4 regions of the Ensifer sp. VA4 genome follow, and region 2 is predicted to be linked to each of the others. Evidence: predicted binding sites of a transcription regulator. Region 2 holds the regulator's gene; each other region holds the start of a gene.
What was found. The regulator PhoB, encoded in region 2, activates phosphate uptake and scavenging genes when phosphate is short. The targets are predictions, from matches to a motif close to TGTCATNNANCTGTCAT.

Region 1: a site for PhoB is predicted at 1,308-1,324, ahead of AC0C6X_RS12025 (UDP-2,3-diacylglucosamine diphosphatase). Genes of this name have one in related genera too.
Region 3: a site for PhoB is predicted at 1,416-1,432, ahead of AC0C6X_RS21295 (BtaA family protein). Genes of this name have one in related genera too.
Region 4: a site for PhoB is predicted at 1,697-1,713, ahead of AC0C6X_RS06270 (DUF1045 domain-containing protein). Genes of this name have one in related genera too.

The regions. Positions count from the first base shown of each region.
Region 1 is NZ_JBVQPO010000006.1:122,857-126,062, forward strand. Features, by position in the region: gene AC0C6X_RS12020 (NADP-dependent malic enzyme) at 1-1,202, opposite strand, end outside; gene AC0C6X_RS12025 (UDP-2,3-diacylglucosamine diphosphatase) at 1,376-2,212, shown strand; gene AC0C6X_RS12030 (MFS transporter) at 2,310-3,206, shown strand, end outside.
Region 2 is NZ_JBVQPO010000001.1:628,148-631,353, reverse strand. Features, by position in the region: gene pstB (phosphate ABC transporter ATP-binding protein PstB) at 1-338, shown strand, start outside; gene phoU (phosphate signaling complex protein PhoU) at 389-1,102, shown strand; gene phoB (phosphate regulon transcriptional regulator PhoB) at 1,303-1,986, shown strand; gene AC0C6X_RS02940 (GcrA family cell cycle regulator) at 2,052-2,573, opposite strand; gene AC0C6X_RS02935 (aspartate aminotransferase family protein) at 2,995-3,206, shown strand, end outside.
Region 3 is NZ_JBVQPO010000012.1:80,601-83,806, reverse strand. Features, by position in the region: gene AC0C6X_RS21300 (EAL domain-containing protein) at 1-1,302, opposite strand, end outside; gene AC0C6X_RS21295 (BtaA family protein) at 1,480-2,730, shown strand; gene AC0C6X_RS21290 (class I SAM-dependent methyltransferase) at 2,735-3,206, shown strand, end outside.
Region 4 is NZ_JBVQPO010000003.1:230,305-233,510, reverse strand. Features, by position in the region: gene AC0C6X_RS06275 (alpha-D-ribose 1-methylphosphonate 5-triphosphate diphosphatase) at 1-906, opposite strand, end outside; gene AC0C6X_RS06270 (DUF1045 domain-containing protein) at 908-1,615, opposite strand; gene phnE (phosphonate ABC transporter, permease protein PhnE) at 1,739-3,206, opposite strand, start outside.

The DNA of each region.
Region 1 (3,206 bases), on a different contig from region 2:
ATGAGGCGCTGATCGAAGGGCGAGGGGATCAGGTAATCCGGGCCGAAGACCGGGGTCTCGCCGGAATAGGCGCGGGCAGCGACATCGGACGGTTCCTCGCGGGCAAGGCCGGCGATGGCGCGGACTGCCGCCATCTTCATTTCTTCGTTGATCGTGCTCGCGCCGCAATCGAGCGCGCCGCGGAAGATGTGCGGGAAGCAGAGAACGTTGTTGACCTGGTTCGGGAAATCCGAGCGGCCGGTGCAGATCATGGCATCCGGGCGGGCGGCACGGGCAGCCTCCGGCATGATTTCCGGCGTCGGGTTGGCCAGCGCCATGATCAGCGGCTTCTCGGCCATCTGCACCAGCAGTTCCGGCTTCAGCACGCCGGCGGCGGAAAGCCCGAGGAACACGTCTGCGCCACCGATGCTGTCGGCGAGAACACGGTTGTCGCTCTCCTGTGCGTAGACGGACTTCCACTCATCCATCAGCACTTCGCGGCCCTTGTAGACGAGGCCTTCGAGGTCGTGCACCCAGATGTTCTCGCGCTTGGCGCCAAGCGTCACCAGCAGGTTGAGACAGGCGAGTGCGGCGGCACCGGCGCCCGACGTGACGATCTTCGCCGTGGCGATATCCTTGCCGGCGAGTTCGAGGCCGTTGAGGATGGCGGCTGCGACGATGATGGCGGTTCCGTGCTGGTCGTCATGGAAGACCGGGATCTGCATCTTTTCGCGCAGGCGACGCTCGACCTCGAAGCACTCGGGCGCCTTGATGTCTTCGAGGTTGATGCCGCCGAAGGTCGGTTCGAGCGCCGAGATGACATCGACCATGCGGTCGATGCTCGAGGCATCGATCTCGATGTCGAAAACGTCGATACCGGCAAACTTCTTAAAGAGAACCGCCTTGCCTTCCATGACCGGCTTCGAAGCCAGCGGCCCGATATTGCCGAGGCCGAGCACGGCGGTGCCGTTGGAGATGACGGCGACCAGGTTGGCGCGGGCGGTGAAATCCGCCGCCGTTTCCGGGTTGTCGCGGATGGCGATGCAGGGGGCGGCGACACCGGGCGAATAGGCGAGCGCCAGGTCGCGCTGGTTGCCGAGCGGCTTGGTGGGTTGGATTTCGAGCTTTCCCGGGCGAGGGTAACGGTGGAAGAAAAGCGCCTGCTGATCGATATCGCCGCTGGCCGGACCGGTTTGGGATTTCGTTTTATCGCCCGTATTCATGCTCTCACATTCCTCATTCGTGGTCGTGCCTTTTGGCATGAATTCGGAGCAAGGTACAGTTTTGCCGTGCCGATTTCGGCGGTCAGATGGGCGGCAAGACGCTCATGTCATCTTCCTGAAACACGAGTCTGGTTTTCACGGGGGCAGAAAGCGTAACTGAAGACGAGGCTGGCATGACGGCGCAGCAAGACAACTCCGTACGAAGGCTCAGGACGTTGTTCATCTCCGACGTCCATCTCGGGTCGAAGGCCGCCAAGACGGACTTCCTGCTCGATTTCCTGCGGCATCATGAAGCGGAGACGATCGTGCTCGTCGGCGACATCGTCGATGGCTGGCGGCTGAAGCGCAGCTGGTACTGGCCGCAGAACTGCAACGACGTTGTGCAGAAGCTGCTGCGAAAGGCGCGCAAAGGCGCCCGCATCGTCTATGTCCCCGGCAATCACGACGAGTTCCTGCGTGATTTTCCGGGCGTGCATTTCGGCGGCATCGAGGTGGCGCAGCGCTACCTTCACGAGGCCGCCGACGGCCGGAACTATCTGGTGCTCCACGGCGACGAGTTCGATGTCGTGGTGCGCAATGCCCGCATGCTCGCCTATCTCGGCGACTGGGCCTACGACACGGCGATCGCCATCAACATCGGCCTGGCGGCAATCCGCCGTCGCCTCGGCATGCCCTATTGGTCATTCTCCTCCTGGGCCAAGCTTCAGGTGAAGCACGCCGTCAACTTCATCGGCGAGTTCCAGAAGGTAGTTGCCGAGGAGGCGCGCCGCCACGACGCGCAGGGCGTGATCTGCGGGCACATCCACCACGCGGTCATCGAGGACATCGGCGACATCCGCTACATCAATACCGGCGACTGGGTGGAAAGCTGCACGGCGATTGCCGAGCATCATGACGGGACGATGGAACTAATCACCTGGCACCAGACGCGTGGCGGCGCCGTTGAAAGCGAAGCCTCCGGTGAAGCCGACAAGCTGCTTGCCCAATTGCTGACCCAGCGCGCCGCCTGACCGGAGTGCGACAGTCCGGCTCCTGTCGCGAAAACTAGGTTATGGCGAGGCCTGCCGGGGCTGTGCTAGAGATCGGGTACAGCCATCAGGTCAGCCGATGATTCCCACCCCAGCGCCCGCATCCGTGGGCCCTCCGCCGCGCCATTTCGCGCTTCGCATCGCCTTGCTCTTCTGCGCGCCGCTGATCGTCAACGGCTTCGCCATGCCGTATTTTCCGATGTGGCTGAGCACGCTGTCGATGACCGACTTCGAGATCGGCGTCGTTCTGGCGTTGCCGATGTTCGTGCGCGTCATCACGGCACCGATCGCGGGCGTCATCGCCGACCGCCTCGGCGAGCGGACGATCGTGCTGATCTGGTCCGGCTTCCTGTCGCTCGCGACCGCACTGGTGCTGTTCTATTTCCGCGACTTCTGGCCGGTGCTGGTCATCTACACGCTGCAATCGGCGGTCTATTCGCCCTACGTGCCGATCGTCGAGGCGATTGCGCTCTCCGGCGTCCGGCGCTGGGGCTTCGACTACGCCCATATGCGGCTCTGGGGCTCGGTCGCCTTCATCGGTGCGACGATGCTCGGCGGCTGGATGGTCGGCATTTTCGGCAGCGACATGGTGCTGCCGGCGATGGCGATCGGCTTCGGCCTCACGATCGCCATGGCCTATGCGGCGCCGCGCGTCGGCAAGCCGCGCCGGCCGTCGCCGATCACCGCGCTCACCGAGCCGCCGCCGAAGTCGCTCAAGCAGCTCGACCTGCAACTGCTGCTGATCGGGGTGACGCTGGTGAACGCCAGCCACGCGATGCTGTTCGCCTTCTCGGCGATCTATTGGCAGCAGATCGGCTACAGCGGCACCGAGATCGGCCTGCTCTGGAGCGCGGGCGTGGCGGCCGAAGTCACGATGTTCATCTTCGCCAAGGCGATCAGCCGCCGCTTCAGCGTGTGGGTGATGATCCTGTCTGGCTGTTCGCTTGCGGTGGTGCGCTGGATCATCTTCCCGATG
Region 2 (3,206 bases):
GCCTGCACGAACCGGGCACCGGTCTTTCCGGTGGCCAGCAGCAGCGGCTTTGCATCGCACGCGCCGTTGCCGTCAGCCCGGAAGTCATCCTGATGGACGAGCCCTGTTCGGCACTTGATCCGATCGCGACGGCCAAGGTCGAGGAGCTCATCCACGAACTGCGCACGAACTTCACGATCGTCATCGTGACCCACTCGATGCAGCAGGCCGCCCGCGTTTCGCAGCGCACCGCCATGTTCCACCTCGGCAATCTCGTCGAGGAGAACGACACCGACAAGATGTTCACCAACCCGGATGACCAGCGCACCCAGGATTACATCATGGGCCGCTTCGGCTGAGGCCAATGACGGCTGCAACAGTAACTGGAAAGCGCCCGCAAGGATCGACGATCATGTCCATGCATATCATGTCCGCCTATGACGAAGAACTGAAATACCTGACGCGCCGCATCTCGGAAATGGGCGGTCTCGCCGAGCAGATGGTCGCTGAATCCGTTCGCGCCCTGGTCAATTCCGACCTGGCTCTGGCGCAGAAGGTGATCTCGGACGACACCATTCTCGACGATGCCGAGCGCCAGATCGGCGAAAAGGCGATCGTCACGATCGCCAAGCGCCAGCCGGTCGCCGCCGACCTTCGCGAGATCATGGGCTCGATCCGCATCGCCGCCGACCTCGAGCGTGTCGGCGATCTCGGCAAGAATACCGCCAAGCGCGTGATCGCGGTCGCCGGTTCCGGCATTCCGCGCAAGCTCGCCCGCGGTCTCGAGCACCTCGCCGAGCTCGCCCTGGTGCAGCTCAAGGAAGTGCTCGACGTTTATGCCTCGCGTTCGCCGGAAAAGGCCAACAGCATTCGCGAGCGGGACGAGGAGATCGATGCGATCTATACCTCGCTGTTCCGCGAGCTGCTGACCTACATGATGGAAGATCCGCGCAACATCACGCCCTGCACGCATCTTCTGTTCTGCGCCAAGAACATCGAGCGCATCGGCGACCACGCGACCAACATCGCCGAGACGATCTATTACATGGCGACGGGTGCCCAGCCGGAAGGCGAGCGCCCGAAGGATGACAATACGTCGACGTTGGGCTCGGTCAACGACTGAGCGTTAGACGCGCCGTTCGCAATGCATGCCCCGTGAATATCATCTGGTCGCGGCTCCGGTCGCGGCCCCGAATGCCTGTATCTGAAGCATGCGGCTTTCGCACCGCCTTTGAAAATGGCGGAACTGCTCCAGTTTAGAGTGTCTGAGCACCGGTCCGGCCATTGAGCCGCACGGCGCTCGCGGTAAGGAGACGTTACCTGATGTTGCCAAAAATCGCCGTGGTCGAAGACGAAGAGGCGCTGAGCGTCCTGTTGCGTTACAATCTGGAAGCGGAAGGCTTCGACGTCGATACGATCCTCAGGGGGGACGAGGCGGAGATCCGGCTCCAGGAACGCCTGCCCGACCTTCTGATCCTCGACTGGATGCTGCCCGGCGTCTCCGGCATCGAGCTTTGCCGTCGGCTGCGCCAGCGGCCGGAGACGGAGCGGCTGCCGATCATCATGCTGACGGCGCGGGGCGAGGAAAGCGAGCGCGTCCGTGGTCTCGCGACCGGTGCCGACGACTATGTGGTCAAGCCCTTCTCGACGCCGGAGCTGATGGCTCGCGTCAAGGCGATGCTTCGCCGGGCGAAACCCGAAGTGCTCTCGACGCTGCTGCGCTGCGGCGACATCGAGCTCGACCGGGAAACCCATCGCGTCCATCGCCGCAGCCGCGAAGTTCGCCTGGGGCCGACGGAGTTCCGCCTGCTCGAGTTCCTGATGTCCTCTCCGGGCCGGGTCTTCTCACGCTCGCAATTGCTGGACGGCGTCTGGGGCCATGACATCTACGTCGACGAGCGGACCGTCGACGTGCATGTCGGCCGCCTGCGCAAGGCGTTGAATTTCTCGACCATGCCGGACGTCATCCGCACGGTCCGCGGCGCCGGCTACTCGCTCGAAAGCTGAGCGGGGCGAACAACAGGCAATAAAAAAGGGGCCGCTCAGCCCCTTTTTTGTTCCTGTGCGCAGCCTCAGCGCATCCGCCGACGCTCGGCCGACGGCTGGTAGGCAAGCCGTGCATGGAAGTTGCAATAGGGCGAGGACTCCGGCGAGTCATTGCCGCAGAAGTGGAATTCTTCCTTCAGCGGATCGCCGATCGGCCACTTGCAGGTGCGTTCGGTGAGCTGGGTCAGCTCGAGGCGGCGCGACATCGGCACGACCACATCGGTGCTGATGCTGAAGTCCTGCTCGGCCACGAGATCCACCTCGATCTCTTCCTTGAGGACGGTGGCGCCGGACGGACGGGCAACGGTGCGGGTCGAAACACGCGAGGCGTAGTTCGGGGCGCGCGGGGCCGAGGTCGGCCGCTTCGGGCGGGCCGCCGCAGTGGTGCTGCCGCCAGCCTTGGCGCGTCCGGGAAGGCTCAGGCGATGAACCTTGCCGATGACGGCGTTACGGCTGACGCCGCCGAGCTGCGCCGCGATCTGGCTTGCGCTCAGGCCCTCGGACCAAAGCTTCTTCAGTTTCTCCACCCGCTCGTCAGTCCAGTTCATCTCTGCACTCTCCGTTCTCAGCGTTGGGGATGGCAGAATCCCTCACCGCACCCCGGCTGAACCCCGAGGTTGCAAACGCGATAACTCTTTTGGTGACTAGGTCCGCCGCATGCGTCTAGTAATTGAATGTTAACGTACTGACCGCCGGACTCCGTGGCAAGAGTCCGGGGAATCGCGCCGAATCGAATTCGTAGTTTTCCCCAACTTGCTCGATCAGCGTTGCATTTTTGCAAGCCCTTCCGGACGATTTTTTCGTCGCAGGGAAACGGGTCTCGCCATCGCGCTGCAAGGCTTGGTTTTGTTGACATTGCGGTGCGAAATGGGAATAGTGCCTGCGCCGCCGAAAGGCGGCATTTTTGATTTTTATCGGGCCGCATGAAGCTGCGGGATCGATGCCGATTGGAGTGAAGGAGAGCCTCGCATGACTGCAACCACGCCGCTTTACGATACCTACATGCGCGCGCCGTTGCGTTTCGAGCGAGGAGAGGGCGTCTGGTTGATCGCCGAAGACGGCTCGCGCTACCTCGATTTCGCCGCCGGCGTTGCCGTGAACTCGCTCGGCCACGCGCATCCGCATCTCGTCGAGGCGCTGAAGGCGCAGGCCGAGAAGGTCTGGCACCTTTCCAACCTTTA
Region 3 (3,206 bases), on a different contig from region 2:
GATGGTCACCTGATCGGGCTGCAGTTCGGCAATCAGGTTCAGGGGCAAGGATGAGCCGGCGCCGCCGCCAAGCGCAATCCGCACACCAAGCGCCCGCATCCCCTGAAGGTTCCCGGAGATCAGGGCAAGATCCTCGGTCGAAAAGTCCCCGACGATCTCGATCGTCAGGCGTCCCGGCGGCAAGCTCGCTTCGCTGAGGCACTGCTCGACCTGTGCGACAAAGTCGCGATCCTTTAGTTGCGGAGCAAAGGGGGCGACGGTCAGCCCCGTCGGCGAAGCCCAGCGGGCAGCCTGTGCGCAGGCCGCCCGAAGTGTCCAATAGCCAAGCGAGAGCGTGCTCGTGCTCTTCTCGGACGGCTCTATGAAGGCTTCGGCACCGATGACGCCGCGCAGCGGATGTCGCCAGCGCAGCAGCGCCTCGAATCCACGGATGGCCCCGCTGGCCGTCCCGGCCGTCGGCAGGAATTCGAGGAAGAATTCATCGGCCTCGAGCCCGCGTGCGACGTCACGCTCGGCCTCCGCCCGCTGCCTGGCGGCGCGGGTCAGCGTCTCCGAGTGGAAGGCGTGGCTGTTGCCGCTCACCGCCTTCGCCTCGTAGAGCGCCAGGTCCGCACGCTTCAGCACGTCGCCCGTCGCCGTATCGCTTCGCTCGATGAAGGCGATGCCGATACTGCAGCCGGAAGCGACCCGTGCATCACCAAGATCGAACGGCGCTTCGAACAGCGCCTTTACCCGCATTGCGAGCATTTCCGCCTCAGCCTGCGATGATGCGCCGGCGGCGGCGAGCACGAACTCGTCTCCCCCCAGCCGGTAGAGGCTCGCCTCCCCGGAGAAGGCGCGCCTCAGGCGCGCGCCAAAGAGCGCCAGCAGCCGGTCGCCGGCATCGTGGCCCATCGTATCGTTGATCGCCTTGAACCGGTCGAGATCGAGAAGGAGCAGCGCATTGCGCTCGAAGGTGGCTCCCTCCACTGAAAGCGCCTGGCGAATGTCCGCTTCCAGAGCCGCGCGGTTTGCAAGCCCGGTGAGCTTGTCGCGGTGGACTTCGTGGCGCAAGCGCCGCTCCGCACGGCGCGCTGCATGCAGCTCATGTTCGAGCCGCCGCAGGTAACGCCAGCGATAGAAGGATCCGCCGAGGAGAAACGGCATGGCGCCAGCCGCCAGCATTGCGGGAACATCCCAATGCGATTGTTTTGCAAGCACGGTTTCCATCGCCAGCCACGCCGCAGAAACCAGAGCCCCCAATGCCGCGCCGGCAGCCGCAAATCGCTGCTCGGGCTTCGGCAGAAACGTTCTTAACATCATGTCGACGCCCCCCGAATGTAAGGCGGTGCCTAGCACGCTAGGGTTTAATGATTTCTTATGGGTGAAAAATTGTATGGCGGCCGTTTAAGGGCCTTCCGGGGCTGTGGAAACCCCGTCATCAAAGTGTAGCGGAGTCACTTTAGAAGCGGCTAAGTTTCAACTGGATGACCGGCAGAGATGACCGAACTAGCCCCCGATGTTGGCTTTGGCAGAAAAAATCCGAAGCTGAAAACCGCCCTGCTCCAGCACAAGACCTTCTCCCTCGCCGGCCTCTCAGAACGTCTCTTCGGCCTGCTCTTCTCGGGGCTCGTCTACCCGCAGATCTGGGAGGATCCGATCGTCGACATGGAGGCGATGCAGCTTAGCCCGGAGCATCGGATAGTCACCATCGGCTCCGGCGGCTGCAACATGCTGACCTACCTGTCGGCCGGCCCGCGCAAGATCGACGTCGTCGATCTCAACCCGCACCACATCGCGCTGAACCGCCTGAAGCTCGCGGCCTTCCGCCACCTGCCTAGCCACAAGGATGTCACGCGCTTCCTGGCAACCCAGGGCACGGCGACCAACGTCCAGGCCTTCGACCTCTTCCTCTCTCCGAAGCTCGACACCGCCACGCGCAGCTACTGGAACGGCCGCGACATCACCGGTCGCCGGCGCATCGGCGTCTTCGGCCGCAACATCTATCGCACCGGCCTGCTCGGCCGCTTCATCGCCGCAAGCCATCTGCTCGCCCGCCTGCATGGCGTCAACCCGGAAGAGTTCGTCCAGGCGCGCTCGATGCGCGAGCAACGCCAGTTCTTCGACGAGCGCCTTGCGCCGCTTTTCGATCGTCCCGTCATCCGCTGGATCACCAGCCGCAAGAGCTCGCTCTTCGGGCTCGGCATCCCGCCGCAGCAGTTCGACGAGCTTGCCAGCCTCAGCAGCGAGAAATCGCTCGCAGCTGTCTTGCGTCACCGCCTGGAAAAGCTCACCTGCCACTTCCCGCTTAGGGAAAACTACTTCGCCTGGCAGGCCTTCGGTCGCCGTTATCCGCTGCCGCACGAAGGCGAACTGCCGCCCTACCTCAATGCCCGCGCCTATGAGGCGATCCGCAACAATGCCGAGCGCGTCGAGGTCCATCACGCAAGCTACACCGAGCTCCTGGCCAGCAAGCCGGCCGCTTCCGTCGACCGCTACATCCTGCTCGATGCCCAGGACTGGATGACCGACCAGCAGCTCAACGACCTCTGGACCGAGATCACCCGCACCGCGGACAGCAGCGCCGTCGTCATCTTCCGCACCGCGGCTGAAGACAGCATCCTGCCGGGGCGCGTCTCTTCGGCCCTGCTCGATCAGTGGCACTACGATGCCGAGGCATCGGCCAGGCTCGGCGCCGAAGATCGCTCCGCCATCTATGGCGGGTTCCACATCTACCGGAAGAAGGCTTGAGCCCATGCGTGAGGCCGGGATTTCCCACGCGCGGCGCATGGACCACATGTACCGCTACCAGCGGCACTTCTACGACGTGACGCGAAAATACTACCTCTTCGGCCGCGACACGCTGATCCGGGAAATGAACCCGGCCTCCGGGGCCTCGGTGCTCGAAGTCGGCTGCGGCACCGGGCGTAACTTGGCGCTCATAGGCCGCTGCTTCCCTTCGGCCCGTCTCTTCGGCCTGGACATCTCCTCGGAGATGCTCACTTCCGCCGATGCCAAGCTCAATCGCGGCGGCAAGCGCCGCGCCGTGCTTCAGGTCGCCGATGCGACGGATTTCGATCCGGCAATCTTCGGCGAACGGGGCTTCGACCACATCGTCATCTCCTATTCGCTGTCGATGATCCCCGATTGGCAGAAGGCGATCGATGCGGCCATAGCCGCGCTCAACCCAGGCGGATCGCTGCATATCGCCGATTTCGGCCAGCAGG
Region 4 (3,206 bases), on a different contig from region 2:
CGACGACAGCACGTCGAGGACACCACGCTCTGCAAGGTCACGTGCGGCGATGTTGCCCGAGTGCGACTTGCCGCGCACGATGTTCGGGGCGCCCATGAGCACGCTCAAGCCCGCCCGGTGCGAAGCTTCCGCCGCTTCGAAGCTCGTCGGGAATTCGGCAAGCTTGATACCGAAGCCGATCGATTCCTCGACATGGCCGACGGTTGCGTCGTCGTGGCTGGCGATAGTGATGCCGCGGGCGGCGCAGGCCTGGGCAAGCGCGGTACGGTGCGGGCCGGCGTATTTTGCCGAAAGCGCCTGCTGACGCTCGACGAAACGGGCGAATTCCTCGTCCGAGAGGCCGCGCTTGGATTTGTAGTAGAGCGTGTACTGGTCCATCGTCTGGAACTGGCGCTGACCGGGCGCATGGTCCATCAGCGAGACGAGCTTGACCTGCGGATCGTTCTGGAAGTCCTCGTAGTGGTCGAGCACGTCGGAGGTCGACACTTCGCAGCGCAGATGGATCAGGTGATCGGCGCGCAACCGGCCTTCTTCCTTGGCCTGCGCCAGGGCATCGGCCATGCTGCGCATCTCGCCCTTCTGGAAGCCGCCGTCTTCGTCGGAACCTAGACGCAGGCAGTCGAACACCGTGGTGATGCCGGAGGTGACGACCTGCGCGTCATGCGCCTGAATCGCCGCGATCTTCAGCCAGCGTACGCCCGGGCGCGGCGAATAGTGCGCTTCGAGGTGATCGGTGTGCAGTTCAATGAGGCCGGGGATCAGATAGTCGCCTTCGAAGTCCTCGCCGCCGGCGACCGTTCCCTCGGAAATATCGGCAATCTTGCCGTCGCGGATCAGCACCGAACCGTCGAGGACACTGTCCTCCAGAACGATGCGGGCATTGGTTAGAACCTGTTCTTTGCTCATCTCATGCAATCTTTCGTTGGGTGTCGCTGCCGAGCGGCAGCAGCGAGCGGACAGTAAAGGGGGCGCCGCGCTCCGGTTCGACGAAGAGCGCGACTGACGTAACGTGAAGCGGCTTTCCGATGTGCTCGGCAAAGGTGGTTTCCAGTGCCAAGCGCATGACGCTGCTCGTCTCGCCGGGCACGGGACCGGTCAAAGTCAGATGGAACTGAAATTCTTCGAATACATAGGGATAGCCCCATTCCCTCAGGTAGCGCCTTTGGCGCTCCGGAAGGCTCTCCGGCTTGCGCCGGGCAAAGTCCGCCTCCGAAAGGGGGGCACGGAACGGGTCGAAGCGGTGAACGGCATCTTCGGCCAGATCCTGCAGTTCGGCGCAAGGGACGGACGGCACCAGGGCAAAGAACGGACCGAGCTGGTAGAGGGCGATTTCAGGGATTTCGAAGGGATCGAGATCGGCTGCAAAGCATTCGAAGATGTTGAGCAATTCGTCCTCGTCGCGGCCTTCCGCAAGCTCGAACGGAGCCTTCAGCGTGCCATGGAAACCGTAGCGGCGCGGGTCGGCTGTCAGTGCGCGCTGCGTGTCCTTGTCGAGGCCAGCGACCGGCGGGGTATCGAGGGCCTGGCCGGTAAAGGCATCACGGCCGAGCCAACGGGACGCGACCTGCGACAGCCGGTCGTCTGCCGGCGGCGCGAAGTAGATTGCATAACGCACGGTCTTCACTTTCTTGTAGCGACCGGCCCGCCAGGGCGGCGGGTCGAGTGTTTGCGGGATGCGATGCGCAGCTAACCGATCATGACAACATCATGATGGCGGGCGCGCAATGCTCGCTTGTCGTCAATGTGCCTTGCGCCCCATCAGGCGCGAACGGCACGCGTTCGAGATGCTGTCGAAAATAAAGACAACCAGCAAGATCAGAAGCACCATGTAGGCGACATTTTCCCAATCGGAATTGGTGCGCATCGCTTCCCAGAGCTTGAGACCGATACCGCCCGCGCCGACAGCGCCGATGATGGTCGCCGAACGGGTGTTCGATTCCCAGAAATAGAGCGCCTGGCTGGCAAAGACCGGCAGCACCTGCGGCAGCACGCCGAAGCGCTGTACGGCAAGCGGCGCGGCACCCACCGACTTGACGCCCTCGCGCTGCTTGTCGTCGATGTTCTCAAGCGCCTCGGAGTAAAGCTTGCCCAGCGTGCCGGTGTCGGTGAAGAAAATCGCCGAGATACCGGCAAGCGGTCCGGGGCCGAAGGCACGGGTGAAGAACAGCGCCCAGATGAACATGTCGACCGACCGCAGGAAGTCGAAGAAGCGCTTGGCCAACTGGTTGGCCATGAAGTTCGGCGTGATGTTGCGGGCGGCCAGGAAGCAGAGCGGGAAGGCGATCAGCGACGCAGAGAGCGTGCCGACGAAGGCCATGACGATGGTCTGTAGGAGCTTCGTCCAGACGTCCAGGTGCTGCCATTCGGCATTGTAGAGAATGTTGTTCCAGGCAAGCGAAAGGTTCGAGCGGGCCGGATCGATGCGCTCGCCGGAGGTGATCAGCGAGGCGACCTCGCCATAGCTCCTGCCGAAGAAGGGCGAGTTGGTGTCGAAGAGGAAATTCGCCCAACCGAAGAACCGATTGCGCACCGAGACCTCGTCGCCTTCGACTTCGGCCCAGCCGGTGGCGCCAAAGGCTAGGACGATCTTTTCGCCGGGACGCTTCTGCGTCGCCCAGGACGGCAAAGCGCCTTGCGGTGTCACCGTGTCGGCGCCGTCGACGGCCATCGTCAGCGTCTCGCCGCCATGGGTCGCCTTCACCAGACCGTCGGCGATCTCGATCTTGGTCGAGCGGTCGTAGGTCACGACGACGCGCGTCAGCACCTCTTCCGTGCGGGTTTCGACGCGGTTCTGCGCCTCGGCTGTTGAGCCGCGGCCAAGGGCCGAGCCCGGCGCCATGAAGCTGAAGGACGAGCTTGCTTTCGGCTTGGCCACCTGCGTCGTCGACGCCGGTATTTCAACGCGCCGCGTCATCGTCTCCTTGTCGAGTTCCACCCAGTCTGGCTTGGGATTGGGGCCAAGCGGCGAATTGCGCTGATAGTTGAGGCTCATCGTCCGGTCGGAAGCGATGTGGATTTGCGGACGCACTTCGTAAGAAACCCAGTCGGCGAGATAGGTGCCGGCAATGCCCCAATTCGCGTTGCCGAGCACCTGGCCGATCGAAAAGAACCACCAGCTGAAGACGAGATAAACGATGACGCCGCCGGCGATCGCTGCCGTGCGTACCCGCTTGGAGGTCGAGGATTTCAGGAGCTCGGGATGGCGG